One region of the Ferrimonas lipolytica genome, then DNA from elsewhere that is predicted to be linked to it. Evidence: predicted binding sites of a transcription regulator. Region 1 holds the regulator's gene; each other region holds the start of a gene.
The links. The regulator MetJ, encoded in region 1, represses methionine synthesis genes. The targets are predictions, from matches to a motif close to TAGACGTCTAGACGTCTA.
Positions count from the first base shown of each region.

Region 2: the regulator MetJ is predicted to act here: its motif matches at 6,152-6,169, upstream of metA (homoserine O-acetyltransferase MetA).
Region 3: the regulator MetJ is predicted to act here: its motif matches at 6,120-6,137, upstream of msrA (peptide-methionine (S)-S-oxide reductase MsrA).
Region 4: the regulator MetJ is predicted to act here: its motif matches at 1,682-1,699, upstream of metK (methionine adenosyltransferase).

Region 1 covers NZ_CP051180.1:3,109,653-3,117,774, reverse strand. The annotation lists gene HER31_RS14280 (aryl-sulfate sulfotransferase) at 304-2,094, opposite strand; gene HER31_RS14275 (YeeE/YedE family protein) at 2,213-2,806, shown strand; gene HER31_RS14270 (YeeE/YedE family protein) at 2,808-3,281, shown strand; gene metJ (met regulon transcriptional regulator MetJ) at 3,289-3,609, opposite strand; gene metB (cystathionine gamma-synthase) at 3,790-4,935, shown strand; gene metL (bifunctional aspartate kinase/homoserine dehydrogenase II) at 4,949-7,306, shown strand; gene metF (methylenetetrahydrofolate reductase) at 7,319-8,122, shown strand, end outside.
Region 2 covers NZ_CP051180.1:2,483,286-2,491,407, forward strand. The annotation lists gene HER31_RS11350 (enoyl-CoA hydratase/isomerase family protein) at 1-446, opposite strand, end outside; gene HER31_RS11355 (acyl-CoA dehydrogenase family protein) at 443-1,600, opposite strand; gene HER31_RS11360 (CoA-acylating methylmalonate-semialdehyde dehydrogenase) at 1,651-3,144, opposite strand; gene HER31_RS11365 (acetyl-CoA C-acyltransferase) at 3,207-4,391, opposite strand; gene metA (homoserine O-acetyltransferase MetA) at 5,177-6,112, opposite strand; gene HER31_RS11375 (SDR family NAD(P)-dependent oxidoreductase) at 6,263-6,982, shown strand; gene ygfZ (CAF17-like 4Fe-4S cluster assembly/insertion protein YgfZ) at 7,109-7,996, shown strand.
Region 3 covers NZ_CP051180.1:875,522-883,643, forward strand. The annotation lists gene HER31_RS04145 (DUF4442 domain-containing protein) at 1-24, shown strand, start outside; gene fldA (flavodoxin FldA) at 50-571, opposite strand; gene ybfE (LexA regulated protein) at 605-901, opposite strand; gene HER31_RS04160 (DUF2788 domain-containing protein) at 914-1,135, opposite strand; gene HER31_RS04165 (alpha/beta fold hydrolase) at 1,207-1,980, opposite strand; gene seqA (replication initiation negative regulator SeqA) at 2,180-2,737, shown strand; gene pgm (phosphoglucomutase (alpha-D-glucose-1,6-bisphosphate-dependent)) at 2,756-4,390, shown strand; gene ylqF (ribosome biogenesis GTPase YlqF) at 4,522-5,451, shown strand; gene msrA (peptide-methionine (S)-S-oxide reductase MsrA) at 5,583-6,065, opposite strand; gene astE (succinylglutamate desuccinylase) at 6,244-7,251, shown strand; gene HER31_RS04195 (thiamine pyrophosphate-dependent dehydrogenase E1 component subunit alpha) at 7,461-8,122, shown strand, end outside.
Region 4 covers NZ_CP051180.1:114,631-122,752, reverse strand. The annotation lists gene tkt (transketolase) at 1-405, opposite strand, end outside; gene HER31_RS00565 (DNA ligase) at 592-1,434, opposite strand; gene metK (methionine adenosyltransferase) at 1,745-2,899, shown strand; gene HER31_RS00555 (C15 family peptidase) at 3,035-4,177, shown strand; gene HER31_RS00550 (SprT family zinc-dependent metalloprotease) at 4,303-4,785, shown strand; gene HER31_RS00545 (endonuclease) at 4,810-5,496, shown strand; gene rsmE (16S rRNA (uracil(1498)-N(3))-methyltransferase) at 5,522-6,253, shown strand; gene gshB (glutathione synthase) at 6,262-7,206, shown strand; gene HER31_RS00530 (hypothetical protein) at 7,203-7,511, shown strand; gene HER31_RS00525 (putative bifunctional diguanylate cyclase/phosphodiesterase) at 7,498-8,122, opposite strand, start outside.

The DNA of each region.
Region 1 (8,122 bases):
CAGCGCGGGATGACAGATATAAAAACGGCTGCATTAATTGCAGCCGTTTTTTATGGTTGTGTACCAACTAAGTATTGTTGTTGCCAATGCTGTTAAAGCACCGACTTGGCGAGTGTTGATACAAGGGGGGGATTCCAAAGGGGGGGCGAAGCTCCCCCCCCTAATGCATACCAGAATGTGCCGTCGCCACCGCGACATCGTCCGCTAACAGCACCGAAATCGGTAGAGCCGAAGGCTTGATATAAACCTCAACACTTAACTACGACCCAGCCTTTTTTATGATGTATCGAAAGCGAAGCTAGCCTACTTCAGCATATCTGCCGGACGGATAACCTGAGCGCGGTATCCGGTAGCAAACAGCTGGTGGCTGTCGATGTCGATACGAACCGCAGGCTCTTGTTCACCGTAACGGTGTTCAACCAAGATAGACTTCACTTTGCCGGTAGTGTCATCCATTTTGGTGTTGCCATAACCACCACCGACACCAAATAAGCCTGCCGACGCGAAGTAGCTCATCATTGAGTCTTTATCTTGCTGATACTTAACGATAGAGGTTACTGGCGAATAGCCGGCGTATTTCAATTCATCTTTACCGTAAGCCCACAACTGTTTCACAGTCATGTTGGTTTCGTCGATGTCGTACTCCACTGCACGGGAGTATTTCTCTTTGGCAAAGAAGGGTTGGCGCAAGTTACGGCCATCGCCGTTATCAAATACGGTCCAGGTGCCTTTCTCGTCGACCTTGTAGGCGGTGTGTGAGGTCCAGCTAAACTCGAAATCGCTGTCCTTACACTCTCCGCGAATAGTGCAGCTTAGTGCTTTGCCATCGGCACCAATCGGTTGCAGCAGTTTGTCTTGGTATTGTTCACTCCAGCCCTTGGCTGCGGATAGGATCCATTTAACTTCTTTGTCCCGACCAATCTTAATTACAGCAGACTGGTGGCGTGAAGATATGATGATTGAGTCATCGGTAGGATCGTAATCGATGGAGTTGATGTGGGCCCAGTTACGGCCAACGTCGATACCGTGGATATCCCCAAGTGGTGCACTAGCAACCTCTTCGGCGGTGGTTTGGTGGCCAGCTTTGTTGATGTTGATGTTTAGGCAAACGGCGCCAGCATCGAGTGAAATCAACGCCGCATCGCGCATTGGGTCAAGGATTTCATTGAGATCCCAAAAGTCGACCAGCTGACCATTCATGTCTACTTCGATGATCTGATCGCGGACGGTATTAACCAGCTTACCATCTGCGCGGCGGTAGTTTTTGCGGGCGGCGCGAATCAGCATATTACCGTTTTCAACCTGAATGCCTTCGTGGGAGGCATCGATAAAGTCGCCGGGCAAGCTGTGTTCGCTGACCATGCGACCCATCAAGGTCATCTGCTTCCAACCTTGCCCCTGCACCCACACCATGTTGCCTTTGTCGGTGAGGTTCATGCCCATGGCGTAGCCAGCGTTTTCGTAGCTTTTGGAATCATGGGTAGTGTATGGATTCATGTACCAACGGATATCGCCGGCGGTATCGACAATCATAAAGCCCGGAACACCATCCCAGTTAAATGTGCCTGGGCCTTCAATGTTGTTGTGGTTAAGTTGCGCCACCTTGCCGTCGGCTTTGGTCCAGTTGATGAAGTACAGGCGATCCTTGAAGTCGGGATCAACCGTTATTGGCTTGATTAGTGGGGTATGGGCCCACTGATCATTGGTGTAGCCCAAATCTACCGCTGGAGCGAGCATTTGGTAGTCGTGGCTGCGCTGTTCGCCAGCTTCGGTCCAAGTGACGGTGAAGGTATTCATGTGATTAGGGTAGAGGCCAAAGATGGGTACCCCACCTTCATCCATTATTCGAATATCGCCCACCGGGTAGCTGATTGGCACGCCACCCTCTTTCGCGTGAACGGTAACCGAGACATCGGAAATGCTGTGGCCGTTCAACGTTACCAGTGCGGTTAATGGTGCATTTTCGTAAGGGTTGTGGATCAGGTAACCCAGCGGTTGATCTGGTCCAACAATAGGTTTCATCCCTTCCAATGACGCCGATGCCGTCATCGATGCAGCTACGAGAGATAGCGCTAACAAGCCTTTTTTAATCATCAACAATACCAATGCAAGTTAATTTGGAGTCATCACTGAATAGGTAATTCAGAGCATATGGCCGCAGTGTGGCAAATCGTGGTTATAAAAAAGGTGAGTCAGCTATGAGTTTGGGCGATTGATTGTCACAACAAGCGGTTTATCTGAACGTAAACATGGAGTTGGTAAAGGTTGCGGAAAATACCGAGCTGTTTTTCATTGCAACAATCAATCAATCCCAATAGCATTAGATAAATCTAAATTAATGCTTGCTAACTTTGTTGGCACGACAATAACTGACCTTGGAGGAAATATGGTTGTGTCGATAAATGCGGTGACTGGTGGATTATTATTAGGGATTTCAGCCGTCTTATTGCTGTTGTTCACTGGTAAAATTGCAGGGGTCAGCGGCATTGTAGGGGGCCTATTCAATAAACCTACTGTCGATGTCATTTGGCGGATATTGTTCCTTTGTGGGCTTATTTTTGGTGGTTGGCTGGGGGCTAGCTATTTTGGCGGAAGTATTGCGACAGAATATGCCAATAGTCCTTGGCAACTTGGACTAGCAGGGCTTTTCGTAGGCATCGGCAGTACCATTGGCAACGGTTGCACCAGTGGCCATGGGATCTGTGGTATTGGTCGATTTTCAGGACGATCTATCATGGCAACGTTAACCTTTATGTCCGTTGCCATCGTTACCGTATTTGTTCTGCGCCATGTGGTGGGAGTGTAGGGTGAATAAATATTTGGCGAACCTGCTGATTACCCTCATTGCCGGTGTACTGTTTGGGTTGGCAATGGTGATATCGCAAATGACGATGCCGGAAAAGGTGTTGGGTTTTTTGGATATGCACGACGCGTGGGACATTGATTTGATGTTCGTTATGGGGAGTGGTGTCAGCGTTTTTACACTGGGTTACCTATGGCTTATTAAACCACGTCAACGCAGCGTGCTTGGTCAAGAATTTGCCTTGCCACTGCACGACTCGATTGATCTTAAGTTGATTAGTGGTGCTGGGTTGTTCGGGCTTGGATGGGGTATTGCTGGGATCTGTCCTGGGCCGGCCATTGCATCATTATCAATGGCGGCACCAGAACTGTATTGGTTTATCGTACCAATGTGTTTGGGTATGACGTTGCCGCGTTTATTTCAACGTGAATTATGGGTGCCCAAAACAAAAATCCGCCGCAGCGGATTTTTTTCTTAATATCTACTTAGTCGTCGAGGCTTTCCCAGTCGATTCCCATTTCGTCCATCATTTCGCGGGCGATAGCGGGAATGCTGTCGGTTTTATCTTTACCAAGATCGTCGTCGACTGGCAGCGGCTGGCCAGTATAAGCGTGTAAAAACGCTTCACACAGCAGCTCACTGTTGGTGGCGTGGCGCAAGTTGTTAACCTGACGGCGGGTCCGTTCGTCGGTAAGGATCTTCAATACTTTTAATGGGATAGAAACGGTGATCTTCTTCACCTGTTCATTTTTCTTCCCGTGTTCGGCGTATGGGCTGATGTATTCGCCGTTCCACTCGATACTCATCGATGCACCTATAAATTTTGATTACGGTGCAAATTCTAACGCTCTAAAAGTTATAGTCAAATAATTGCCATCTCCACTTTTATACGTTTAGACGTCTAAACATCTTGACGCCCCACTGGTGTGAAGATAATGTAAATAATCATTTTGTCACCTGTTGCATCAAGTTGGAGGATGCCACCGATGAGTAAACATCAATTTGCTACCATCGCCGCCCGAGAAGGGATTGATACGGACACTCAGCACGGGGCTGTCGTTGCGCCAATTTACTTATCTAGCAATTACACCTTTGCTGATTTTGGCGAGCCACGCCAATACGACTATGCGCGCAGTGGTAACCCTACTCGCACCACGTTAGCCGAGGCATTGGCGAAGCTTGAGGGCGGTGCTGGCGCGGTGGTGACCTCAACAGGTATGTCGGCCATTACTCTATGCACGGCATTACTGGGGCCAGATGATCTGCTCGTGGTTCCGCACGATTGCTACGGTGGCAGCTATCGCTTGTTTACCTCACTGGCAGCCAAGCGCGCCTTTAAACTGGCGGTGGTCGATCAGAACGATGAGCAAGCGTTGGCACAAGCATTAGCGCAGAAACCCAAGTTGGTATGGTTGGAAACCCCGTCTAACCCATTACTGCGTTTGGTGGACGTAGCTAAAATCGCAACTCAAGCACACGACGCCGGCGCTCTCGTTGTCGCAGATAACACCTTCTTATCGCCAGTATTGCAGCAACCTATCGGTCTTGGGGCTGACATTGTTATTCACTCGACCACTAAGTACATCAATGGCCATTCCGATGTCGTTGGTGGTGCTGTAATCGCCAACACGACTGAGCTGGCGGAGCAATTAGCTTGGTGGGCCAATTGTTTAGGGATCACCGGTGCACCGTTTGATTCATTTCTTACTCTGCGTGGCCTGCGTACCCTGCCGCTGCGGATTGAACAACACCAGCGCAATGCTGAGGCCGTAGCAGAGCTGCTCAATTCGCATCCAGCCATTGCCAAAGTGAATTACCCCGGTTTGCCTTCTCACCCACAACATCAATTGGCTCAACAGCAGCAACTGGGCTTCGGCGCCATGCTCAGCTTTGAACTCAACGGTGGTGAGGCGGAAGTACGGCAGTTCTTGGCTAAGCTCGAGCTGTTCTCATTGGCAGAAAGCCTCGGCGGAGTGGAATCACTGGTGGCTCACCCTGCGACCATGACTCACGCGGCGATGGCGCCAGAAGCGCGGGCGACAGCAGGGATAAGCGATACTCTGATCCGCCTTTCGGTGGGGATTGAAGCCACAGAAGATCTTATCGCTGACTTACAACAAGCATTGGTTTAAAGGAGTAGTACCCGTGTCTGAACAATCTCGGTGTGTGCATAAATTTGGTGGTTCGAGCTTAGCGGATGCGGATTGTTACCGGCGCGTAGCGCACATACTGCTTACCCAAGGAAAAAGTGACGATCTGGTAGTGGTGTCCGCCGCTGGTAAAACCACTAATCAGCTGATTGAATTGCTTAGCTTGGCTCACAACGGCCGCAGCTACAGTGCCGAGCTGGCGCGCCTGCAGAGTTTGCAACTTGGGCTGATTGAACGTCTTTTGCTTGGGCCAGAGGCCTTGCAACTGGCGGATAAGCTAAATAAAGATATCGATAAACTACCGGCTTGGTTAGCGGATGCCAGCCATCATCGTGCTCAAGTTCAGGCGTTAGGTGAACTGTGGTCTAGCCGTTTGCTGGCGGCACTGTTGGGGCAGCTTGGTGTGAATGCCCATGCCATTGATGCACGTGATTTTTTGGTGGTTAATCAACAATCACAACCGAATTACCGCCGTAGCCGCGAAGCACTTAATGCGCTGTGTGTCCGTTACCCCAGCAGTCGCTTGGTGATTACCGGTTATGTCGCCTGTAATGAGCAAGGACAAGCGCAGTTACTGGGCCGTAACGGCTCCGATTACTCTGCTACCGCCATTGGTGCCATTGCGCAAGCCGACTGCTGCACCATCTGGACTGATGTCGAGGGGGTCTTTAACGCTGATCCAAACCTGCTGGTCGATGCTCGACTGCAGCAACAACTGTCGTTGGCGGAAGCGAACCGTTTAGCGCAGTTAGGCTCACCGGTATTACACCGCCGGACCTTAGAGCCGTTGCAGCAACACGCGATGGCGTTGCAGGTGCGCTCGAGCTTTACTCCAGAGCGGCCGTATACCCGTATTCTAGCCGGTGAAACGACGGCAGAGCCGGTTATTACCAGTGTTGATTCGGTGGTGGTGCTGCATTGCCCAAGTGATGCGGATGCTACCGCCCAAGCCGCGGAAGCGTTGGAAGAGCAGGGGATCGCGGTATTAGTGTCCTATCTGCAAGAGCGCGCCATTGTGGTTACTGAAGAGAACGCCAGTGCCGCCGCTGATGCACTCGAGCGCCAGTTTATGCAGCCGATCCGAGTCGAGCGTGGTTTGGGCTTGGTTGGTTTAATCAGCAACCATGCCCAACGCCTGAGCGGTGCTTTTGCTCGTTTACTCAGTCGTCGTGCGTGGCCTCTACAAGCCGACGAGTTGGCGTTGATAACCCTAGTGCCAATGGAGCAGGTGGCGGATCTCACTGCCAGAGTGCATCGCCGCTGTGCCGGACCATTGAAAACCTTTGGTTTGATCGTGGCGGGCAAGGGCAATATTGGCGGTGCTTGGCTACAACAGTTCGCTGAATACCAGCGCCAGATCAGCGACCAACTTGAAGCGGAATTAACCCTAGTGGCCATTTTAGGCCAAAACCGAGCTTGGCTAGAGCCGCAAGGGATTGAAGTATCCCAGTGGCAGCAAGGATTTGCCGAACACGGTTGCGATTATCAATTGAGCGAGATCATCACTCGGGCAGCGGCGTTGCCATACGATGAATTGATCCTGCTCGATATCACCGCCAGTGGCGATCTGGCCTTGGGCTATCCGCAGTTGCTTGAGCAAGGTATTCACCTGATCAGTGCCAATAAGCAAGCGGGCAGTGGCCCATTAGGGTTCTATCAGCACTTAAAGAAGAGCCTTGCTAAGCGCCACCTCTATTGGCGTTATAACGCTACTGTCGGCGCGGGCTTGCCGGTGTTTTATGCCATTGACGATCTGCGCCGAAGTGGCGACACCATCAGCCAAATTGATGGCGTGTTCTCGGGCACCTTGAGTTGGCTGTTTCACCATTTTGATGGCAGCAAACCGTTCTCACAGCTGGTGCTGGAGGCGAAAGCGAAGGGCTTTACTGAGCCGGACCCTCGTGACGACCTCTCCGGCGTGGATATGCAGCGTAAGTTACTAATCGTTGCACGGGAATTAGGGTTAGAGCTGGAGCTCGTTGATGTAGAGCTGGAGTCATTGGTACCGGAACAACTGCAGAACCTAACAGTGGAGCAGTTCTTAGCCCGTATTGATGAACTTGATGAGCCGATGGCGCAAGCATTGGCCAGCGCACAACAGCACAATCAGGCGCTGCGTTACATCGCCGCATTTGAGCAACATGGTGGCGAAGTGAAAGCCAAGGTTAGCACCGCGGCTGTGGCTCAGGATCACTCATTAGCGACCCTGCCACCGGGGGATAACCAATTCTTGTTACGCAGTGAGCACTACCCTAATGGCTTGGTGATCCAAGGCCCTGGGGCTGGAAGGGAAGTTACCGCAGCGGCGGTACAGTCGGATTTGGTGGCGATATGCCGTCGTCTATTGCATTAATCGGAGGGAACCATGTCATTTCATCACGCCCAACAAATTGAAGCGCTGAATGAGCGCCTAAGCAGCTTGAAAGACATCAATGTCTCGTTTGAGTTTTTCCCACCGAACTCAGAAACGATGGAGCAAACCCTGTGGCAGTCGATTGAGCGCTTGGCACCACTTAAGCCGAAATTTGTATCGGTTACCTACGGTGCCAATTCTGGGGTACGCGACCGTACCCACAGCGTGATTGAACGCATTCATCAACAAACAGACTTGCAAGCTGCGCCGCACCTTACTCTGGTGGATGCCAGTGACGAGGAGCTGCGCCAGTTAGCCCGGCAGTATTGGCAGCAAGGGGTGCGTCATATTGTGGCGCTGCGTGGAGACGTGCCGGACGGGCAACCAAACCCGAATCGTTATGCTGCTGACTTGGTGCGTTTGCTCAAACAGGAGCACGACTTTGAGATCTCAGTAGCGGCCTATCCTGAAGTGCACCCAGAAGCCTCTTGTGGGCAGTCGGATCTAGTTAACCTCAAGCGCAAGGTTGATGCCGGTGCCACTCGGGCAATCACCCAGTTCTTTTTCGATATTGAGGCGTACCTGCGCTTTAGGGACCGCTGTGCCGCAACCGGCATTGATGTCGAAATTGTGCCGGGGATCTTACCGGTCACCAACTATCAACAGCTGCTCAAGTTTTCCCAGTTTGCCAAGGTGCGAGTGCCAAACTGGCTTCATCACATGTTTGATGGTTTGGAAGACGATGCGGCCACTCGGAAGTTGGTTGGTGCCAATGTAGCGATTGAAATGAGTAAGGTGTTGGCTAAGGAAGGGGTT
Region 2 (8,122 bases), 630 kb from region 1:
TCCGGCATGGCGATTCGTGAGGTCTCAGTAACCAGTCGGTGGCTAGCGCCAGCCATTAGGCCAAGACCACCGCCCATCACAATGCCACTGCCCCAGACGATAAATGGCTTAGGGAAGCGGTGGATCTGATAGTCCAAGCGGTACTCTTCGGTGAAGAACTGCTCGACGGCGTCGGTCAGTTCGCCCGGATGTGCCTTGGCGGTTTCATACATGGCACGGATATCACCGCCAGCACAAAAAGCTTTCTCTCCCGCCCCTTGCAGCCATACAGCGACGATGCTGTCATCTTTGGCCCAGTAAGCTAACTGCGCCGATAGGCTTTGCACCATGGCATAGGACAGCGCGTTTAGTGACTTCTCGCTGTTAAGGGTGGCAATACCGATATGCTGACCACTGACGGTAGCATGGGTTTCATAGAGCACCGGCGGTGTTATCTGCTCACTCATGCGATCACCCCTGCACTGGCATCAAGCAAACGGCGCGCGATAATCACTCGCATGATTTCATTGGTGCCTTCTAAGATCTGATGCACCCGCACATCACGCACGTGACGCTCTAATGGATACTCCTTGATGTAACCATAACCACCATGCAACTGCAGTGCTTCGTTACATACGGTAAAACCGACATCAGTAGCAAAACGCTTAGCCATGGCACAGTACGCGCTGGCTTCAGGATCGCCACTGTCGAGCTTAAATGCGGCCAGCCGTACCATTTGGCGGGCCGCCACTAGCTCTGTCGCCATGTCCGCTAGTTTGAATTGCAATGCTTGAAATGCAGCCAACGGTTTACCAAACTGACTGCGCTCCTGCATATAGGCTTTAGCGCGTTTTAGTGCCGCTTCGGCAGTACCTAGGGAGCAAGCGGCGATATTGATGCGACCGCCATCTAGCCCCTTCATGGCCAAGGCAAAGCCTTGCCCTTCGTTACCGAGCAGATTAGCCGCAGGGATGCGCACGCTATCGAACGATACCAACCTAGTTGGCTGGGCGTTCCAGCCCATCTTCGCTTCCGCTTTGCCGTACTCAATCCCCACGCTATCAGCTGCTACCGCAAAGGCCGAGATGCCTTTAGGACCATCCTCTCCAGTGCGAGCCATCACCACCAACATCTCGGTAGCGCCAGCGCCAGAGATAAACATCTTGGAGCCGCTGACAAGGTAATCGTCACCATCTCGTACCGCCTTAGTTTTAAGGTTGGCGGCGTCAGAGCCACAACCGGGCTCGGTCAAACAGTAGGACGCCAAGGCTTGGCCGCTGGTTAACTTTTGACACCACTGCTGCTTAAGGGTTTCCGTGCCCCAACTAGCGATCATCCAAGTGGCCATATTATGGATGGTCATCATCGCTGTGGTGGCAGTACAACCTTCTGCTAGCGCTTCAAAGATCAACGCACTATCAAGTCGAGATAAACCAAGGCCACCGTTCTCTTCTGGTGTATAGAGGCTGCAAAAACCAAGTTCGCCAGCACGTTGTATAACCTCTTTAGGGAAGTGATGGTGCTCATCCCATTCGCTTGCGTGCGGTGCTAGTTCTGCCTCAGCAAACTGCGAGGCCATCTCCACAAACGCTCGTTGGTCGTCGCTTAAATTAAAATCCATGTGGGTTACATCCTTTGCGGTGACGGGCCTGCCGCCACCGTGACAACAGATTACTTCAACGAAATAGTCAGGTTCTGACCTGCGACGATGCCAGACTCAGGCCAACGGGCAGTGACGGTTTTGGTTTCGGTAAAAAATCGTACCGCTTGCTTACCGTAAGCATGTAGATCGCCGTAGAAGGAGTTCTTCCAGCCGGTAAAGGAGAAGAATGGCAGCGGTACTGGAATGGAGATGTTGATCCCCACCTGCCCCACTTCCACTTCGTGTTGATACTTGCGTGCTGCCGCGCCGGAGTTGGTGAAGATACTGGTACCGTTGCCGTATGGATTGGCATTCACTAATTCAATGGCATCAACCAATGAGTCGCTGTCTACACAGCACAATACTGGGCCGAAGATCTCTTCGTTGTAGATCCGCATTGCGGTGGTCACATCGGCAAACACCGTTGGGCCAACCCAGTTGCCACTTTCATAACCGGCAACAGTGCAGTCGGAGCCATCAACCAAACAGGTCGCGCCCTGGTCTTTGCCTGATTGAATCAGGTCTAATACTCGCGCTTTTGCTGCTGGATTAATCAGCGGACCGTAGCCTGCTTCTGGGTCGTCCCATACACCAGGACGCACCTTGGCGATGGCAGCAGCTACCTCAGGGATCCACGCTTTAGCTTCACCGACAAATACCGCCACCGAAATGGCCATACAGCGCTGACCAGCGGCGCCAACTGAAGCGCCAACCAGTTGATTGATTACCGTTTGTTTATCCGCATCAGGCATCACAACCATGTGGTTCTTCGCCCCGGCAAAGGCTTGCACCCTTTTCATGTTATCGGTACCGGTTTTATAGATGTACTGACCCACCGGCACTGAGCCAACAAAGGAGATAGTTTGGGTATCTGGGTGATGCAGCAGTTGGTCAACCACACGCTTGTCACCATGCACCACCGCCAGCAGCCCTTTCGGCGCGCCAGCTTGCTCAAACAGCTCCGCCAAACGCATTGGCGTCATCGGATCTTGTTCTGATGGTTTTAATACGAAGCCGTTACCGCAGGCAATAGCCAGCGGGTACATCCACAACGGGATCATCGCCGGAAAGTTGAATGGGGTGATGCCGACACAAACGCCCAACGGCTGAATGTAGCTGTAACCATCGATGCCTCGTGCGACATTCTCTACGGTTTCGCCCATCATGCTGCTGCCAACGTTAGCGGCTTGTTCGACCACCTCGATGCCACGCCATACGTCACCTTTAGCGTCTTCAAAGGTTTTGCCGGTTTCCTTCGACAAAATGGTAGCCAATTCATCGTGATGCTCTTTCAACAGGTGCTGGTAACGTAACATCACTCGAGCTCGCTCAGAAACGGCAACCTCTTTCCATTGCTGCTGGGCAGCCTTTGCTGCGGCAACCGCTTGGTCCACCTCTTGCTCGGTCGCGCAATTGAGTACCGCAATAACCTCATTATCCGCCGGATTGGTAATTTCGATCTGCTGGCTACCGGAGCCATCGCAGTACTCACCACCAATAAGGTGCTTAACTTGTGTTGCCATTGGTTTGTTCTCCCCAAGAAAACGAAAAACCGCCAGCGACAACGCTGGCGGTTACAATCAATTTAGCTAACTTCGATGGCGACGGCGGTTGCTTCACCACCACCGATGCAAAGCGAAGCGACGCCACGCTTTGCATCGCGCTGCTTCAGCGCATGAATAAGGGTAACGATAAGACGAGTACCGCTGCAGCCGATCGGGTGACCCAAGGCACAAGCGCCACCGTGAACGTTCACTTTGTGATGTTCAAGCTCAAGCTCCTGTATCGCTAACATGGTAACCATGGCAAAGGCTTCATTGATCTCAAACAGATCAACATCGTCCTTGCTCCACTCCAGCTTACTCAACAGCTTCGATACTGCCCCTACTGGTGCGATGGTAAATTCGCTCGGTTGCTGGGCGTGGCTAGCATGGCCAACAATCTTGGCCAAGATTGGCATGCCGTTCGCTTTGGCATACTCTTCAGTGGTAACCACAACTGCTGCAGCCCCATCTGAGATAGAGCTGGAATTGGCTGCGGTGATAGTGCCATCTTTAGCAAAGGCTGGACGCAACGCAGGGATCTTATCTGGACGCGCATTACCCGGTTGTTCATCCGTATCGATAATAACCTCGCCGTTGCGGCCAGAGATGGTAACTGGGGTGATCTCATCCTTGAACGCGCCTACTTCTATGGCGGCATTCGCGCGACGCAAAGACTCAAGCGCATAGTCGTCCATTTGCTGCCGAGTGATGTTGTATTGATCGGCAGTGGCCTGAGCAAAGCTACCCATTGCCCCGCCGGTGTAGGCGTCTTCCAAGCCGTCAAAAAACATGTGGTCAATCACTTTGCCGTGCCCCATGCGCATGCCACCACGGGCTTTTTCCAGCAAGTATGGGGCATTTGTCATACTCTCCATACCGCCGGCCACAACCACATCGGCACTGCCGGCCTTTAGAATGTCGTGAGCCATCATTACCGTCTTCATGCCTGAACCACAGACCTTATTAACCGTGGTGGCACCAACACTAATTGGCAAGTCTGCTCCGAGGGCAGCTTGCCTTGCCGGAGCTTGACGCAAGCCTGCAGGCAAGACACATCCCATCAACACTTCGCCAACCTGTTCAGCAGCAATATTGGCCCGCTCTAAAGCAGCTTTGATTGCAGTGCTTCCTAGCGAGGGGGCGGCGACAGCGCTAAGTGCTCCCTGAAATCCGCCCATCGGCGTCCGCGCAGCTGAAGCAATAACGACTACTGATCCCTTCGACATCTCTACTCTCCAATGTAAATGCAATGTTGCCAGCCTACTGCAAACATTACGCTTACGGCAACGTAAACTAATCGCTTACGACCAAGGTCGAGTGTAAAGCTAGCTTTAAGGCACTATGGCATCACACCACTGCAGCGCGTACCAACTAAGTGTTGTTCTTTCCAATGCTGTTAAAGCCCTAGCTAGGCGAATTTCGATACAAAGGGAAAGCACTATCGTCGTTGATGTTCTGCCGCATTGGAGCAGTTCAGAGAAGTATTTTCGACTGCGACCTAATGCACGGGGGATTCCAAAGGCTGTGTACCAATTAAGTGTTGCTGTTTCCAAGGCTGTTAAAGCACTGGCTAGACGAGCCACAAGGGTAAAGCACTACCGCTATTGATCTTCTGCCGCATTGGAGCAGTTCAGCGAAGCATTTTGGGCTGCGACCTAAGGCAAGGAGGATTCCAAAGGGGGCGAAGCTCCCCCCCTAATGCATACAACAATGTGCCGTCGCCACCGCGACATCGTCCCCTAAAAGCACCGAAATCGGTGAAGCCGAAGGCTTAAGATAAACTTCAACAGCTAACTACGACACAGCCTATCGGGTTGGTATTAATAAGCTATTGGCGAATAACGCGCAGTAAGAGAGGATGCTGCAGTCGGTGCTACTAACAGCAAATTGGCATTATTGAGGTTATGCGGAGGTTAGAACGGCGCCGCTAAGAGAAGATTTTATTCCAACCATAAGTAAAACGGCGGTCACTCCCACTGCCGTTTTGTTAATGAACTGGATTACAGCAGCACTATTCTATTGGCATTAACCCAGACATGTCTGACAGATCAAACGGCGTTTGCTGGTAAACGTAGTAGTTGAGCCAATTTGTTAGGAGTAATGCGCCGTGTGCATGCCAGCGAGCAAACGGTTGCCCAGTAGGATCATCGCCAGGAAAGTAGTTCGCGGGGATCAACGGTTCTTGCCCCGACGCGAGATCGCGTCGATATTCATCCAATAACGTAGTGCGGGTATATTCAGGGTGGCCGGTAACAAACAGGTTACGGTTGTTGTTCGACACCACCAGATAGGCACCGGCATCGTTCGATTGCGCCAACACATTCAGTTCAGGGTGAGCATTAAGCCAATCCAATGGCACCTGAGCAAAACGCGAGTGCGGCACCCAAAATTCATCATCGAAACCTCGGAGTAACGGTACATGTTGATGTACCCGTTGGTGGCGAAACACTCCCGAGATCTTGGTATCACGCAGTTGTCGTTTAATGCCGTAGAGATGATAAAACGCCGCATGAGCAGCCCAACAGAGAAACAGCACCGAGGTTGCATGGGTTTGTGACCAATCGATGATGGACTGGATCTCTTGCCAGTAATCAACCTGTTCAAACTCTAACTCACCCAGCGGTGCGCCAGTGATGATCAAACCATCGTAGTTATTGTGCTTAACCTCATCGAAGCTGCGATAGAAATCGTCCATATGATCACAAGGGGTATGCTTTGAGGGGCGATTATGGATCCGCAATAACTCAACATCGACTTGTAGCGGAGTATTACCGAGCAAGCGCAACAACTGGGTTTCGGTCTCAATCTTATTCGGCATCAAATTAAGGATCAGCAGTTTCAATGGACGAATGTGCTGTTGGGCGGCTCGTTCATCCGACATAACGAAGATATTCTCTCCTCGTAATATCCGTGAAGCGGGTAAACGACTGGGAACCTTAACCGGCATTGCGATGCTCTCCTTAACAAACAATTGAACAGTTATATCAAGACATCTAGACGGCTACAACTCCAAATCCACTGATGATGTCATGGTTTCATTGTAAAGCCTTGAATGACTCCCTAAAATTCAATCATTCTCTGGTCAGAACTGAATTTCATGTCGAATCTAAGTGCCATCATCGTCGGTGCCAACTCCGCACTGTCTCAACAACTTGCACTGCAACTGCATCAACAGGGCGTTAAACTCGGGTTGATGGCTGCTGATCCCAGCGGACTAACGAAGCTCCAGCAGCAAACTGACTGCCGCTTAGTTGAGTTAGATATCCGCAACGCCGAGCAGTGTCAGCAGGCATTCAATCAACTGTGGCAGGACTTAGACGGTGTTGCCTTGGTGGTTATCAACACCGCCGCCAACGGCCTTGATCTTGAGTTACCGTGGCAACTAGACCAAGCGATTATCGACGTTAACGTGCAGGGTTTTGCCGCTATCGCTAATGCCGCTTTTAAGCAGATGGAACAGCAAAAGTTTGGCCAAATTGGCTGCTTCACCTCGATTGCCGGTGAACGTGGTGGCCCTCAAACCGCCTTCCACGCCAGTAAGGCGTTCCAACAAAACTATTTGCAGGGATTGCGCCTACACGCGCAACGACTAAAGCTGCCGATTATCATCACCGATCTACGCTTGGGTTACTTAGATAAGATGCACGGCCGTGGCAAGGGTATTTGGGCAGCGTCATTAGATAAGGTCGTCAAGCAATCACTTAAGGCACTGCGTCGTGGTAAGCATACGGTTTACGTCACCAAGCGTTGGCGCATTGCTGCGCTGATGAGCAAGGTGCTGCCGGAGTTTATCTATAACCGGCGCCGCTATAAGTAATGCCATAACAGACCTAACAACGGCACAGATTGCTGCCATGGTCACAGTTGTGTTTGCACTGCAGGCCTATGATTTGTTGGTAATGCGAGTAAAATCCGAGTTAATCAGTCAAGAATTAGAATTATCATGATCCCGACCCAATTAGTTCCACTCCCAAGCATGGGCGTGATCCGTGCCACCGGCGCCGATCGCAAAACCTATCTGCAAAGCCAGTTAACCTGTGATCTGGTTAAGTTGCCTATCGGCCAATGGAGCTTTGCTGGCCACTGTGACCCGAAGGGTAAGATGATTGCCGCATTCCGGTTGGCACACCTAGCTGATGAAATCTTAATGTTGATGCCAACTTCATTGCTGCAAGCTGATCTGCCGGCACTGAACAAATACGCGGTATTCAATAAAATCGATTTGCTCGATGCGACCGAATCATTGCAGCGTTTTGCCTTAATCGGTGACGATGCTCTAGCGCCACTGGCCAATTGGAGTGGCGACGCTAACCTTCGTCACAGTGGCGATGCCATCGCACTGATTGATGAAGGCCGTGCCGTGGTTGTGCTACCAGCAGGCCAAGCGTTACCAGAAGAGCTTGCGCAGCTCCCACAAGGTGAGCAGAACGACTTTATCGCATCGGAGTTACTCGCGGTTCGACCATGGTTTGAAGCCCAGCACAGTGGCGAGTTTGTGCCACAGATGGTCAACCTCGATGCCATCGGTGGCATTCAATACGACAAAGGTTGCTACATCGGCCAAGAGACCATCGCTCGGATGCACTTCCGCGGTGGCAACAAGCGCGCATTATACGTATTGGCAACTAGCGTCGATGCAACAGGCGAACTGCAACTGCAACTGGGCGATAACTGGCGCCGCGCCGGAACCATTATTGCCTCGGTAATCAGTGGCGAGCGTCAGCTGTTAACTGTGGTAATGAATAAGGAATTACCAGAACAGCCACAATTTCAACTGGGTGAGCACAGCGCCACCTTGCTCGAACGTCCATATCCATTGTTTGGCCAATAAGTGCTACAGCACTGCAAAGAGTAAGGGCCTAACGGCCCTTTTGCGGACTGTGCCGTAGTTAGCTGTTGAAGTTTATCTTAAGCCTTCGGCTTCACCGATTTCGGTGCTTTTAGGGGACGATGTCGC
Region 3 (8,122 bases), 1.9 Mb from region 1:
GCAGACATGAAAAAGGCCGCGTAAGCGGCCTTTTCGATAAAGAGTGGGCTTAGCCTAGCTCAGCCAGACACATCTCTTCATAAATCTGCTTAACCCAAGCGTCTACACGCTGTTCGGTTAATTCAGGTTGGCGATCTTCGTCGATGCCCAAACCAATGAAGGTGTTGTCGTCTACCAATGCCTTTGATGCTTCAAACTCAAAGCCTTCAGTAGACATGTGGCCAACGATGATGGCGCCGCGGTCACGGACGATGTTGCCCAGCTCACCCATCGCGTCGAGGAAGTACTCAGCGTAGTCTTCCTGATCACCACAACCAAAGATAGCAACCAACTTATCGTTGAAGTCGATCTGCTCTAGCTCTGGGAAGAAATCGTCCCAATCACACTGAGCTTCGCCGTAATACCAAGTAGGGATCCCAAACAGCAGCAAGCTGAATTCATCGATCTCTTCTTTGCTACTTTTGGCGATGTCTTTTACTTCAACCAGTTCGCCAAGTTTCTTTTGGATCATTTTAGCAACGGCTTCGGTATTGCCGGTGTCGCTGCCAAAGAACAGACCTACGCTTGCCATTCTTTAATACCTATAATTTCTTGATGTGAAAACTTACTCGCTCTTGGAGTGATCGCTGTCAATGTTCACCTGTTCTAACAGGATAGACTCGATCAACTGTCCTCGAGTGAGGTTACTGTCCAAAGCGATGTCATTCAAGGCGTTATACAACGTCTGTGAAACCTTAAACTCAATGCGCTTAAGGCCTTTGGACTTGTCTCGCTGCATCTGGTTACGTTTGTTGATACGTACCTGCTGCTCGCGCGACAACGGATTCGTTCTGGGGCGACCACGGCGTTTTTCCGCGGCAAACATATCCAGAGTGGTTCTATCGGATTTTTCTACTGCCATGAATCAAACAATTCAGCTGAGCCCTGAGCCTTCCCAAAATAGTTGGATAAGACCTTTTGCGATAAATCCGGCACAGCCTAAAAACAGTACCAGCCAAACGATAAAGCGGCCAAATGGCGGCACTTTACCCTGTTTAAGAACGTCCTTGATGGACATGCCGATCAGAAAAAATATCCCAGCAAAAAGCAGATTCAGTCCAAATGCTTCTAGCTGTTCATAGTTATTAATCAACATGGCATTACCTTCCTGGTATTCCGAGGCCGCGCACTATAGCACAGCGCTTAGATCGTGCCTATGCCCAACAATCAAGCATTTGCTGTTGATCTAAAAAAGCGTATCGCCACTCGTTGGAACTGCTCGGCCTTTTCTGCGTGGAGCCAATGGCCGGTCCCAGTGATGACATGAGCCCGAGCATTAGGGAAGCGCTTAACTATTTCATTTCGGTGCTCGGGTAAGATGTAATCGGACCGTTCACCTTTGACCATCATTACTGGGCCAGAGTAAGGCGGCAGCTGCGGCAGGGCACCAATGATATTGGGGTAGCTGTCAGTCAACGCCTGTAGATTAATGCGCCACCGATACCCACCATCGGCTAGGCGATGCAGGTTCTTGGTTAAAAATGCGGCGGTGGCAACATCGATGCCATCATGCTGCAGCTGCGCTTGTACTTGCGAACGCTTGTTGATGTTGGCCAACTCGATACGCGGTAGTGCCGCTAAGATGGTATCGTGGCGGCTTTGATAAGCGACCGGTGCAATATCGGCAACCAGCAGCGCATCAACATTGGCGGGAAAGCGCTGGGCGTAGGTCATCGCGACCTTGCCGCCAAGGCTGTGCCCTAATAACGACCAGCTGGGCAGTTCCAGCGTGGTGCGAATAGTGTCGAGCTGCTCAGCTACCAGCTCGAAATCGAACAACCCTAATAAAGGTGAGTCACCATGCCCAGGCAAACTGACCCGTAACGTTTGGTAACCAGCTTGGCGCAGTGCATTAGCGCAAGCGCTGAGGTTATCTAAATCGCCAAATAAGCCATGAAGAAGAACGATACATGGCCCTTCGCCTTGTAACTGATACTGCATTGTTATTCTCTGTTAGGGTTGGTTGCGGCGGCATTTTGTGCAAACTCCACAAATAAATGCAACCGCTTAGCAACGCTATTGTTGCATTCACCCCGAACTGAATTAGTTACAATAGCTTTTGCTATATAGGCATAGCCAGCGTTGAATTGTGCTGGTTATAATGCGTGCCAACGGGAACTGGAAACGATACGAATAAACAATGAAATACATTGAAATCGATGACGAGCTTTATCGTCATATCGCGGGTAACACGCAACGGATTGGCGAAAGCGCGTCAGATATCTTACGTCGCTTACTGGGTTTAGAAGTTGAGTCCAGCGAAGAGTCTGTGCCAAAGCAGCTAAGCGAACCAAGCCGTGAAGCAATTGCAAAGCCAGCGAAGAAAGAGTCAACGCCAGTGCGTTCAGCTGTTGCTGAGTCCGGGGTGTTCGAAGAGCTGGTTAATGACAAGGCGCTTAGCAAGCAAAAGGGTGCAGTAGGGCGTTTTACCTACCTACTTGATGCCGTTTACCGTCAGTTCCCTAGCAGTTTTGGTGCGGTACTTGAGATCCGCGGTCGTGACCGCCTCTATTTCTCAACCGGCAAAGATGATCTGCTAGCTAGCAGTAAGACGGCCAATCCGAAACAGATTGGTTCTAGCCCTTATTGGGTGAGCGCAAACAACAACACCCGTCGAAAGCAGACTATTCTGGAAGAGGTGTTGGTTAAGTTAGGTTGCGATAGCGAGCTAGCAGACCAAATCGCGTTACAGATTTAATCTGCCCAAGGATTTTACATGGCTTTACATGATCGAGCGGGCACCATTGCCCGTTCTGTTGATCTGGTTGATATCCCAAAATTAATCAGCAGTTTCTACACTCAATCTCCACGCATTGATAAACCGGCCGAACGGGTTAGCTTTGGAACCTCGGGGCACCGAGGAAGCGCTTTCAAACGCAGCTTTAACCAAGCTCACATCTATGCAATTACCCAAGCGGTTATCGATTACCGCCGTAACTTTGACATTACCGGCCCGATGTATATCGGCTTTGATACTCATGCCCTTAGCCAACCGGCTTTCTATTCGGCACTGGAAGTATTAGCAGGTAATGGGGTTGAGGTTCGAATTCAGTCAAAACACGGTTACCTGCCAACGCCGGTATTATCGTTTGCAGTTATCCGCCACAATCGAGATTCAGCCACACGAGCGGATGGCTTGATCCTTACTCCAAGCCATAACCCACCACAGGACGGCGGCATTAAATACAACCCGCCCCATGGTGGTCCTGCTGATACTGATGTCACTGATTTTGTGGCTGAGCGAGCCAATCACTATCTAGCCAACAACCTTGAAGGTGTGCGTCGAGTTAACCGCGATGTGGCTGAAGCGACCGGTTTGATTAAACCAGTCGATATGATTGGCGCCTACGTTGAAGCCCTTGGCTCAGTGGTTGATCTTGAAGCCGTTGCTAAAGCGGGAGTAAAGCTTGGTGTTGACCCAATGGGCGGCGCCGCCGTATCGGTTTGGTCGCGTATAGCGAAGCGTTACCAGCTTGATTTAACCGTTACCAACGACCGGGTCGACGCGGCATTTGGCTTTATGGCACTGGATAAAGACGGTGCCATTCGCATGGATTGCTCCAGCGCCGCAGCCATGGCACCGCTGTTATCATTGAAGGATAGCTTCGATCTGGCTGTTGCCAATGATCCCGATGCGGATCGCCACGGCATTGTGTGTGCTGATGGCGGCTTAATGAACCCAAACCACTACCTTGCTGTGGCTATCAACTACTTGGTTGGCCATCGCCCTAACTGGAATAATCAAGCAGCTATTGGCAAGACTTTGGTATCCAGTGCGATGATTGACAAGGTGGTAGCGCAACATCAACGCCGATTGATGGAAGTGCCCGTTGGCTTTAAATGGTTTGTTGATGGCTTAGCCAATGGCAGCGTGGTGTTTGGTGGCGAAGAGAGCGCTGGTGCCAGCTTCCCAGACTTTGCTGGCGCGGCATTCTCTACCGACAAAGACGGCTTTATCTTATGTTTGCTGGCAGCAGAGATCCTCGCGGTTACCGGTAAATCACCAGCGGCGCACTACGCTGAGCTAGAGCAGCAGTTTGGCGCGCACTACTACCGCCGTGTTGATGCACCCGCATCAGATAAGATCCGTCAGGCGTTAAAAACCTTAAGTGCTGATGATTTAGGCCAAGACCAGCTCGCGGGCGATCCTATTGAAGCGGCACTGACTGAGGCCCCAGGTAATGGCGCCGCCATTGGTGGCCTTAAAGTGGTGACCAAGCGTGGCTGGTTTGCAGCTCGCCCGTCGGGCACTGAGCCAATCTATAAGATCTACGCCGAAAGCAGCGACAGTGAAACTCACCTCGAACAGTTGCTGGTTCAAGCACAGCAATTGATTGCTAAGATCGCCTAACGTTTCGCAGCGTATACTAAGGGAAGCCAAGTGGCTTCCCTTTTTTCTTGTGCCAGCTTAAGGCTGTGAGTGGAGCCGGAGCGACAAGCAGGGTAAACTTGCGCGCTAATAACCAGTTGAAGAGATAAATTATGGCGATCCAGTGGTTCCCTGGCCATATGAATAAGGCCCGGCGTGAGATTAAAGAGGTCATGCCGCAGATGGATGTGATCATCGAAGTACTTGATGCTCGCGTACCATATAGCAGTGAAAACCCAATGGTGGCGCAACTGCGTCGCGATAAGCCAGTAATCAAAGTCTTCAACAAAGCCGATTTGGCTGATCCGCTGCTTACCGAGCAATGGATGGCTTATCTGGAACAGCAACGTGGGGTTAAAACCTTAGCGTTGGATACCGATAAAGCCGGCCATGTGCATAAGATCAGCGAACTGTGCAAAAAATTGGTCCCGAATAAAGTCGGTAACGATAAGCAGATCAAAGCGATGATCATGGGCATTCCGAACGTAGGCAAATCAACGCTTATCAACACCATGGCTAAGCGTATCGTCGCCAAAACCGGTAACGAGCCAGCAGTGACTAAAGCCCAACAGCGGATCAAGCTGGAAGAGGGGATCATGCTGTACGATACCCCAGGAATGCTATGGCCAAAACTTGAGAATGAACATTACGGTTTTCGATTGGCTGCCATTGCCGCGGTACGCGACACCGTTGTTGATTACTCAGAGTTGGGTAGCTACGTATCTGAATATCTGCTGGCGGCCTACCCAGAGCGGCTAGAGGAACGCTATAAGCTGGATGAACTGCCACAAACGGACTGGGAATTTATGGAAGCGGCCGGTAAGAAACGCGGCTGTGTTCGCGGTGGTGGGCGCGTCGATCTTGAACGCTTTGGTGCCATTCTCATTAACGAGTTGCGAGATGGAACCCTAGGTGGCATTACGCTTGAAACGCCAGCGATGATGGAAGTGGAAGAGGCTGAGTTGCAAAAGAAGCGTGAGCGCGAAGAAGCCGCTAAGCAGGCCAAAGAGGAAGAGAAAGCCAATCGACGTAAACGTCGTTAAGTTTGATTATCTTCAGTTAAATGCCAAACCCGAGCTAAGCTCGGGTTTGTTGTTTGTGGCAGCCGCAATAATCGGCAGTGCTGTGCCTTCGCCATGCGTAGTTGCCAATGTCATCTAGTCTGGCGGTTAGTTTAAAAGAATGGCAGGTGGCAGCTTGGTAGCTCGTGCTTACCAAAGTAGTTCTGGTGGTACTCCTCGGCATCCCAAAAGGTGGTGGCTGGCACGATTTCGGTAACGATGGTGTTGCCGGCCCAGTAGCCGGTTTGGCTGATTTGATGTTTGGTTTGTTCAGCCACTATTTTTTGATTGTCGTTATGGTAAAACACCACTGAACGGTATTGGCTACCCACGTCCTCACCTTGTTGATGGACAGTCGTTGGGTTGTGATACTGCCAGAATACCTGCAGCAACTGTTCGAAACTGACCACCACCGGGTCAAACTCAAGTTGTACTACTTCGGCGTGGCCAGTATCACCAGCTTTCACTTGCGCATAGGTCGGATTATCAAGGTGGCCGCCCATATAGCCACAACGTACCGCAGTTACTCCGTCAATCTCACGAATAAACTGTTCAACACCCCAAAAACATCCGGCGCCAAAGGTTGCTACTGCCATGGTGATACTCCTTCCGACCTAACTGAACGATAAAAGTCTAAACGTTAAGATGTTTAGATGGCTAAACGTCCATGGAGAATAATGTCACGGCGGCGGAATTACAACCATTGTGTGCAGGAGAATTGTTGTGGTGGCCTTGGTACACTGCCTGCAGATCATTTGCTCAAGGAGAAGAGCCTTGCTACAACAACATCACGACCTGCTGTCGCACACCCTGAAGTATCCATCGAATTTACCGCAACAAGAACAGTTTGAGTTGGCTGGTGGAGTAGAGGTAAGCCTTACCGATGTGGGGATCTTGCGGTTCGAACCGCCACAACCGGATGCGGCTGATATTGTTTTGTCTGCTGGCGTGCATGGTAACGAAACTGGGCCAATAGAGTTGCTTAACCGACTGGTGCAAGAACTGCTAGCTGGAACCTTGAACTGTCGTAATCGACTGCTTATTTTACTCGGTAACCCGCCAGCGATGGTCGTGGGTAAGCGCGAGTTAGAACACAATATGAATCGCTTGTTTAGTGGTAATCATTCGAACTATCAAGGCGATGAAGCACAACGAGCGAAACGATTGGAGTTGGCGGTTACTGAGTTTTTCCAGCAACGAGACGGACAGCGCTACCACTATGATCTGCACACTGCCATTCGCGATTCGAAACGGGAGAAGTTTGCAATCTACCCGTTCCGTCATGGTAAGCCGTGGAAACGTCAACAGCTGGCCTTTTTGGCCAATGGCGGCATTGATACCGCGCTGTTAATCCATTCGCCTCAAACCACTTTCAGCTACTTTAGCTCCAACCAATTCGGTGCCGATGCCTTTACGGTGGAATTAGGAAAGGTGCGCCCATTTGGTCACAACGATAGCCAGTCGGTTGCACAGATTGAAAGCCAGTTACGACGTTTAATCAGTGCAGAACCGGTGTTGATTGATGCGGCAGCACCACTGACGGTGTTTGACGTAGCCCAAGAGATCAATAAACAAAGCGATGCCTTTACCCTTAATTTTGCCGACGATGCCGCTAATTTTACTGAGTACCAACGGGGTGATCTATTGGCGCAGGATGGAGAGGTTGAATATCGTGCTAAGGCCGATGGGGAAGCGATTGTGTTCCCAAACGCCAAGGTCGCTCTGGGGCAACGGGCGTTGCTTACGGTTCTACCAGTGGGCGCAGAGCAACCATTTGAGTAATTAATCTAATCAAACACCGCTGTAAAAGGGGTTTTACAGCGGTGGCGCAACCATCACTGACTTTAAGTGGACGCTTGGTTGTGTGGCATTACTGTGGCAGGTAACTTGCTCTGATGTCGTCAACTGGATGTCATTAAATAAAACAAAAATTGACATCAAGGTAGTTGGCGAAAGGCGATAACAACACCAGACATATTGGACGTTAAGTGATGACAGACAACTCTGCCCAACCACAGCATTGTACCGAGGCCACATTGGTCGACGGGCATGCGTTGGTGTTTCCAACCTTACGAGTTCTGCAGGCGGATGGGTCGCTCTATGAACAGGCTCAATTACCACAAATCGACAAGGCCTCAGCGCTAAAGATCTACCATAGCTGCGTATTTACAAGGGTTCTAGACGAGCGGATGCTGGCGGCCCAACGGCAAGGGCGAATCAGCTTCTACATGACCTGCACCGGCGAAGAAGCAGCGGTACTTGGTGCGGCGGCGGCCTTGGATGACGCAGACATGATCATGGCTCAATACCGTGAACATGCAGCACTGCATTACCGCGGCTTTACCCTCGAGCAGTTTATGAACCAGATGTTTTCCAACATCAACGATCTGGGCAAAGGACGGCAAATGCCGATCCATTACGGCAGTAAAGCGCTGCATTACATGACCATCTCATCGCCATTGGGAACGCAGATCCCGCAAGCAGCAGGTTACGCCTATGGTCAAAAGATGCGTGGTGAGGACAACGTTACCATCTGCTTCTTTGGTGAAGGGGCTGCCTCCGAAGGGGACTTTCACGCTGGCTTAAATATGGCGGCAGTGCATCAAGCTCCAGTGATCTTCTTCTGTCGTAATAATGGCTATGCCATCTCGAC
Region 4 (8,122 bases), 1.1 Mb from region 1:
CGCGCCCAACACTTTCTCAGCCAATGCCATACCAACGCCGTTGGTGATGCCCTGACCTAAAGGACCGGTGGTGGTCTCGATACCAGGAGCATAGCCGTACTCTGGGTGACCTGGGGTCTTGGAGTGCAGTTGGCGGAACTGTTTCAGATCTTCGATAGACAGATCGTAACCGCTGAGGTGTAACAGCGAGTAGATCAGCATCGAGCCGTGGCCATTGGATAGGATGAAGCGGTCACGATCCGCCCATTCTGGGTTAGCCGGGTTATGCTTGAGGAAATCGCGCCACAGCACTTCAGCAATATCTGCCATACCCATTGGGGCACCTGGGTGACCGGATTTGGCTTTTTGCACAGCATCCATGGACAACGCGCGAATCGCGTTTGCTAGCTCTTTACGGGACGACATTGTTGCTCCTGAAAACAGAGAATAAATTTGTAGGCGGCGGTATTCTCTAATTTTGGCTACTAAGACGCAATTGCAACGTGTTATTTCGTGCAAATCGCTGGCAAAAACAGTGAATAGCCGAAGCTAAGAGTGGCAAACAATGTCACTCTTATGGAGGAATTTTAGGCGCGGTTGCAATGGAATGGGCTACAAACCAACGAAAGTTCTGTCAAAGCGAGCGAAACGAGGCAGGCCGTTATCGGTCAAACCGTTGTAACGATATGTCACCACCTGGCCAATTTCAGGCGGATTGAGACGCTGGGCCTTGCTAAAGCCACTACCTAATTTAAAGCGAGTGCCATCACTGCGCTCAACCAACAACGAGCCCATCATTCCCTCAAATTGGCCTTTACCGGGAATATGCTCAACAACTACGGCTTCGGCATCTTGGTAGGCTTTCATCTTCAACATTAGGTGTGAGCGTCCCACCAAATAGGGCGAATCGTAACGTTTCAGGATCAACCCTTCCGCGCCTTGGTGCTGATACTCCAGCAGCAACTGTTCCAGCTCGATATGGCTATCAACACGATACTGTTTGATTGAACGGATCTGGGGTTGATGCATGGTGGCCACTAGGGTTTCAATCTCGCGCTGGCGGACAAAAAACGGATTAAGGCTCATTGGTTTGTCAAATACCATAAAGCTCACTTGGCGCCATTGGTCATCACTGCTATCACTAGTACGGACCAGACTCATCAGTTCCTGAAACTTACCTCGCCCCAACCACAGTTCACCGTCCAGCGGGTATGAAGGCAACTTAGCGATAAACCACGCAGGAGTCTTAATATCGTTGCCGCCACGGCTCACCAGTTTACTGCCGGTCCAATAGGCGCGCATACCGTCAAATTTTTCACTAATCAGAAAGTTACTGACGTCGATGCCTTGAAAGTAGCTTTTGGCCAGCATGAGATCCGGCCCTTTGGCGTATACCGCGCACGGAAGTAGAGCGGCCACACCGCTCAACAGTAATCCGGAGTAGATTGATGCCATCGGAGCCTCCTTGCCCGTATGCCTCAATGAATGCCAACACCATGTGCAGGCTATAACATGGTCAATTATCAGCTAGTTATAGAACAAATCAAGCCAAATGACCGAATCCGGCCCTCAGCCTCTAGCAACATGACCACGCTCTGCCCCACCAAAGCAGCGAAACAGCAACTAAACTTGCCTCGATTGTGCTAATTAATCGTCACAATTTGATCTTCAACGCTGACTTTCCTAATTAAAGTCCATAGAATAGCCGTCCAGACGTAGATGCTTCTACACCCTAATTTGTTTCCCCGACGAGAGAGTTCCTTATATGGCACGTCATCTATTCACATCCGAATCCGTATCCGAAGGCCATCCGGATAAAATTGCTGATCAGATCTCTGATGCAGTACTGGACGCCATTTTGGCGCAAGATCCTAAGGCACGCGTTGCCTGCGAAACTTACGTAAAAACCGGCATGGTGATGGTAGGTGGTGAGATCACCACTTCCGCTTGGGTAGATATCGAAGAGATCACTCGTCAAACCGTACGTGATATTGGTTACACCCACTCTGACATGGGCTTTGACGCTAACTCTTGTGCAGTGCTGTCTGCCATTGGTAAACAGTCTCCAGACATCAACCAGGGTGTTGATAAGACCGATCCTCGCGAGCAAGGCGCTGGTGACCAAGGTTTGATGTTCGGTTACGCCTCTAACGAAACCGACGTCCTGATGCCAGCACCTATTACTTACTCTCACCGTTTGGTTAAGCGCCAAGCTGAAGTACGTAAAAACGGCACCCTGAACTGGTTACGCCCAGACGCTAAGTCTCAGGTTACTTTCGCTTACAACAGCGATGGCAGCGTTGCTGGTATTGACGCGGTAGTACTGTCTACTCAGCACGCTGAGTCTGTATCCCTAGACGATTTGCGTGAAGGCGTGATGGAAGAGATCATCAAGCCGGTACTGCCACAAGAGTGGATCACCAAGGACACTAAGTTCCACATTAACCCTACCGGCCGTTTCGTTATCGGCGGCCCAATGGGTGACTGTGGTCTAACTGGTCGTAAGATCATCGTTGATACCTACGGCGGCATGGCTCGTCACGGTGGTGGTGCATTCTCAGGTAAAGATCCATCGAAGGTTGACCGTTCTGCGGCATACGCAACCCGTTACGTAGCGAAAAACATCGTTGCAGCTGGGCTGGCTGATCGTTGTGAAATCCAGGTTTCCTACGCCATTGGTGTGGCTGAACCGACCTCCATCAGCATTGAAACCTTCGGCACCGGTAAATTGCCTGAAGATAAACTAATCGCCTTAGTACGTAAGCACTTCGATCTGCGCCCATACGGCCTGATCCAGATGCTGCACCTAGAGCGTCCTATCTACCAGCCGACCGCATCTTACGGTCACTTTGGTCGCGTTGAGTTCCCTTGGGAGCAAACCGACAAAGCAGAGGTGCTGCGCGAAGAAGCTGGTCTGTAAGACCGCTTTGCAAAATAAACCCGCCTTGTGCGGGTTTTTTTATAATTTTTATTTATTCAACAACTACTTGGCTTTGCCCATTAACACTTAACAAGGTAAGTTAACTGCAATATTTCGCTAAAGGAGTAGCGTTTCATGACAGCTAAAGCCTTATTTGCCTTATCACTGTTAACCAGTACCGCATTCGCTGCACCGATGAATATCGAAGAGCAACGATACACCAACGCCGTCACCGAACTAGCCGATGTTACCGGCCGTTATCAACCACAGATCGAGCAGTTGCTCGGCCGTTATCGCGCCGACAGCAACGAATTGACCGTCACTCATAAAGTGGCTGAAGATGGTAAGAACCTATGGCAACGTGCGGTTAACGACGTCCGTAGTGGCCATTTTGATGATCGCTCGCTCTACTGGGATCGTTTAGCCGCACGTATTGCTTTGAAACAACAACAGCCGAGTTTCAATATGGTGCAATGGCAGCGAGATATTCTGCTAACCAGTTTTGAAAAAGCTTCCCGTGGTTTCAGTGATGTAAAGTTTGATCCCAACAGCCACGTTCGCATCCTATTGACTGGCTTTGACCCGTTCCAACTGGATAAAAATATCGGCCAGTCGAACCCTTCAGGTGTCGCGGCACTGGCGCTCGATGGCATGACCTTCCAGCTCGGCTCAAAGCAGGTACAGATTGAAACGGTGATGATCCCAGTGCGCTTTCAGGATTTCGATGATGGCCTGATTGAGTCGCTGCTTACCCCCTATTACCGCGATAGTAGCGTCGACATGATCCTAACCGTATCGATGGGTCGTGATAATTTCGATCTCGAGCACTTCCCAGGTCGTAACCGTTCGGCCGCCGCGACCGATAACCTGCAGATCTTAACCGGAGCCAGCCAAACACAGCCGTTACCACCACACCTTAACGGCAAGGTATTGCATGGCCCCGAATTTGTTGAGTTCAGCTTGCCATACCAGGTGATGCAACAAGCCCCAGGACCGTACGTCATTAACGATAATCGCAACGTCGTTACCACCAACGGTAAGGTCAATGCCACCTCGCTATCACGACTCGACGACAGTGTGTCGGTACAAGGCTCCGGTGGTGGCTATCTCTCCAATGAGATCAGCTACCGCGCAGTACTTTTGGGGCAACTGATGGGAAGCAACATTCCAGTCGGTCATATCCATACACCACGTATTGCCGGCTATGATGAAGCCGCAATCAAGGCCATCGTCAGTCAACTTGAAGGGATGATCGCCGCAGGGGCAGCAACGCTATAGCCAAATAAAATCAATAAACTAGGTCGACCTTCTGCGGTCGACCTAGTGCTTCTTAAGCGTTCAACTCAAGACCTCAAGGTAAACAGCGTAGTCGCACTTCATTAAGCGCGGTATAATTCGCGTCAATGACTGCCTCTATCCAACAACGACTTTGCGCTCAAGTAGAACACTGCTATCAACAAGCGGAAGCCCAGCTCAAACAACAATTTCCCCGTCCTGAGATTAGCTTTGCCATGCGCGGCCAAGCCGCTGGGGCAGCTTACCTGCAGATAAACAAGTTACGATTCAATCTGGTTCTGGCCAAGCAGAATCCAACTGAGTTTATTAATCAGGTGGTTGCCCACGAAGTGGCACACCTGTTGGTGTGGCAACTACACGGTAAAGTTAAACCCCACGGCCGCGAATGGCAGCGAGTAATGCTTGGGGTATTTGGACTCGAACCAGCGGTACGTCATCAGTTTGATGTATCAGCAGTTAAGCCGCAAACCTTTCGTTACCGTTGCAATTGCCAAGAGCATCAACTTACTATTCGCCGCCACAACAAAGTGGTGCGTGGTCAGGCACAATATCAGTGCCGTTTATGTCGCAGCCCTTTGCAATTGTCTTAATTTATTCAGTAAGTTGTTCCCTATATGCCTGTTGTCGTTGTTTTGTTGGCAAGCTTGCTCAGCGTTTCCGCTGTGGCAGCACCAAGCTCATTTCGCTCCGCGAAGAAAACCCTTTCCACGATGTACCAAGCAGAATTGCCGTTAAAATCGGTCTACTGCGGTTGCGATTTCGAAGCTCAAGGCAAGAAATTGGTACCGCAGTTAGCTGACTGTGGTTATCAAATTCGTAAGCAACAAACCCGTGCGACTCGGATCGAGTGGGAGCACGTAATGCCGGCATGGCAATTCGGCCATCAGCTTCAATGCTGGCAGCAGGGTGGCCGTAAGAACTGTCGTAAAGACAAACGCTTCAAAGCGATGGAGGCGGATATGCATAACCTTTACCCTGCCATTGGCGAGGTTAATGGTGACCGCTCTAACTACGCTTTCAGCGACTGGAATGGTCGACCAACCCAGTACGGTCGATGCGAAATGGTAGTCGACTTTAAAGCCAGAAAAGTACAGCCGCCACAGCGTGCGCGCGGCCAGATAGCCCGAAGCTACCTATACATGGCCGAACACTACCGTATCAACCTGTCAAAATCGCAGCAAAGGCTCTATTCAAGCTGGCATACTATGTATCCAGCAACTGAAAGTGAATGTAAGCGACACCGATTGGTTAGCTCAAAGCAGGGTTGGTCAAACCCTTACATTGCTCAACAATGCACATGATTTGGCGTTTATTTAGGTAATCAGCATGCGGATCCCAAGAATTTATCAAACTGGCTCTATTCAAGTAGGGCAAGCGTTATCACTGGATGAAGATGGCGCCAACCACGTTGGTCGAGTGCTGCGGATGCAACCGGAGCAGCAGTTGATGCTGTTTAATGGCAACGGTGATCAATACCTTGCAACCATCACCGCCAGCGGCAAAAAGTCAGTCGAGGTAATGATCGACGAACTGCAGCAGCAACACAGCGAGTCACCACTGGATCTCGAATTGGGCCAAGTGATCTCCCGTGGCGACAAAATGGAGTTCACTATCCAAAAATCAGTTGAACTCGGCGTGAACACCATCACCCCGCTGTGGTCTGAACGCTGTGGTGTCAAGCTAAGCGGCGATCGCCTCGAGAAAAAACTGCAACAGTGGCAAAAGATTGCCATTGCAGCTTGTGAACAAAGCGGTCGCAATGTAGTGCCGCGAGTTCGCCCAGTAATGAAGTTAGAAGAGTGGCTACAAGAGCCTTACGATGGGTTAAAGTTGAACTTGCATCCACGGGCACAATACAGCATCAATACGCTACCAACTCCGGTTGAGCAGGTGCGATTACTGATTGGTCCTGAAGGTGGCTTATCTGCCACAGAGATTGCCACCGCCAGTGAGCAGCGTTTTACCGATATATTATTAGGCCCGCGAGTGTTGCGTACTGAAACTGCAGCCTTAACCGCCATTACCGCGTTACAGGTTCGCTTCGGCGACTTAGGTTAGGAGAACCCATGATCAAACTCGGCATAGTAATGGACCCAATTTCGTCCATTAACATTAACAAAGACACTAGCTTTGCGTTTCTGCTTGAAGCACAAGCCCGTGGCTACGAGCTGTATTATATGGAGATGGCTGATCTCTACCTAGAGCAGGGAGAACCGCTTGCGCGCATGCGTTCACTCTCGGTACAGCGCAATGCCGATGACTTCTATCAGCTTGGGGAGGCCCGTGAAGCGAAACTGGCCGAGCTCGATGTGATCCTGATGCGCAAGGATCCACCATTTGATACCGAGTTTATCTACGCCACCTACATGCTAGAACGTGCTGAAGAGCAAGGCACCCTGATCGTCAACAAGCCGCAGAGCCTACGTGACTGTAACGAGAAGCTATTCACTGCCTGGTTTGCCGAACATACCCCCACCACCTTGGTGACTCGTCGCGCAGATAAGATCCGCGAGTTTCATGCCGAGCATGGCAATATCATTATCAAACCACTTGATGGCATGGGCGGGGCATCCATATTCAAGGTCGGGCCTGAGGGCGATAACCTCGGCGTTATCATCGAAACCTTAACGGCACTAGGTAGTACTTACACCATGGTGCAGAAGTTTATTCCTGAGATTAAACAGGGTGACAAGCGCATCTTAGTGGTGGATGGTGAGCCGGTTCCATACTGTCTGGCTCGTATCCCACAAGGGAAAGAGACTCGCGGCAACCTAGCTGCCGGTGGCCGTGGCGAAGCTCGTCCGCTGTCTGACAGCGACTGGGCCATCGCTCGCGCTGTGGCTCCAGAGCTTAAAAAACGTGGGCTGATCTTTGTTGGCTTGGATGTGATTGGCGACCGCCTTACCGAAATCAACGTCACTAGCCCAACTTGTGTACAGGAGATCGATAACGCCTTTGGTACCAATGTCAGTGCGATGCTGATGGATTCGATCGAGCGTCGGTTAAAGTGATTAAGCCAATCATCACATTGGGATTACTCCTGATTGGGCCGCTTGCAGCGGCCCAAGATTGTGTTGAAGCCTCTTGGCGTAAAGAGGCTTGCCCAAATCTGGTTTACCGCGCGACACCGCAAGAACCGCTCAAGAAGATGGTGTGTATCTGCACCTCAGATTTCGACTATCTCAACAACTATCGCAATGTTAATAGCTTCGCTGCACAAAACCTATTGAGCAAAGAGCTGCAACGACTTGGCTCTATCCACCAGCTTGAGCCAACAACGCTGCGAAAATTGCTTGGCTTGCCTATTTCTCACTAGGTGAACGTCTTCCCGATAAACTCTCTGAATCGCTCCAATTAAGCTCTGGGCCAAGCTTAACCATTGAGCTTACTAATTGATGTTCATCCATCGGCGCTGCAAACAGATAGCCTTGGGCATAGTCACAATTTATTCGCTTTAAAAACTGACGTTGATCATGGTTCTCGACTCCTTCCGCCACTACCGAGCGATTAAGGGTATGAGCGAGATCGATAACATTGGTAACAATATTGCGGTCAACATCGGAGTTGTCTAAATCGGAGACAAAGCCTTGGTCGACCTTAAGCAGATCAAAGGGCAATTGTTTCAGGTAGGTCAAGCTGGAATAGCCGGTCCCAAAATCGTCAATGGCGATCTGGATCCCCATATCTTTAAGTTGATGCATCACTTGCATCGCCACATCCAAACTTTTAATCAATACCTCCTCTGTCAACTCGAGCACTAACCGGTTAGGTCGCAGTTGATGCCGTTGTAACTGCGCTCTAATGTGTTCCACTAACCCAGACTGAAGGTACTGACACGGCGACAGATTAAGCGATAAGTAAAACTCATCGTTGGCTAACTTAGTCGACAATCGAGCCAGCAATTCACAAGCTTGTTCAATTACATAA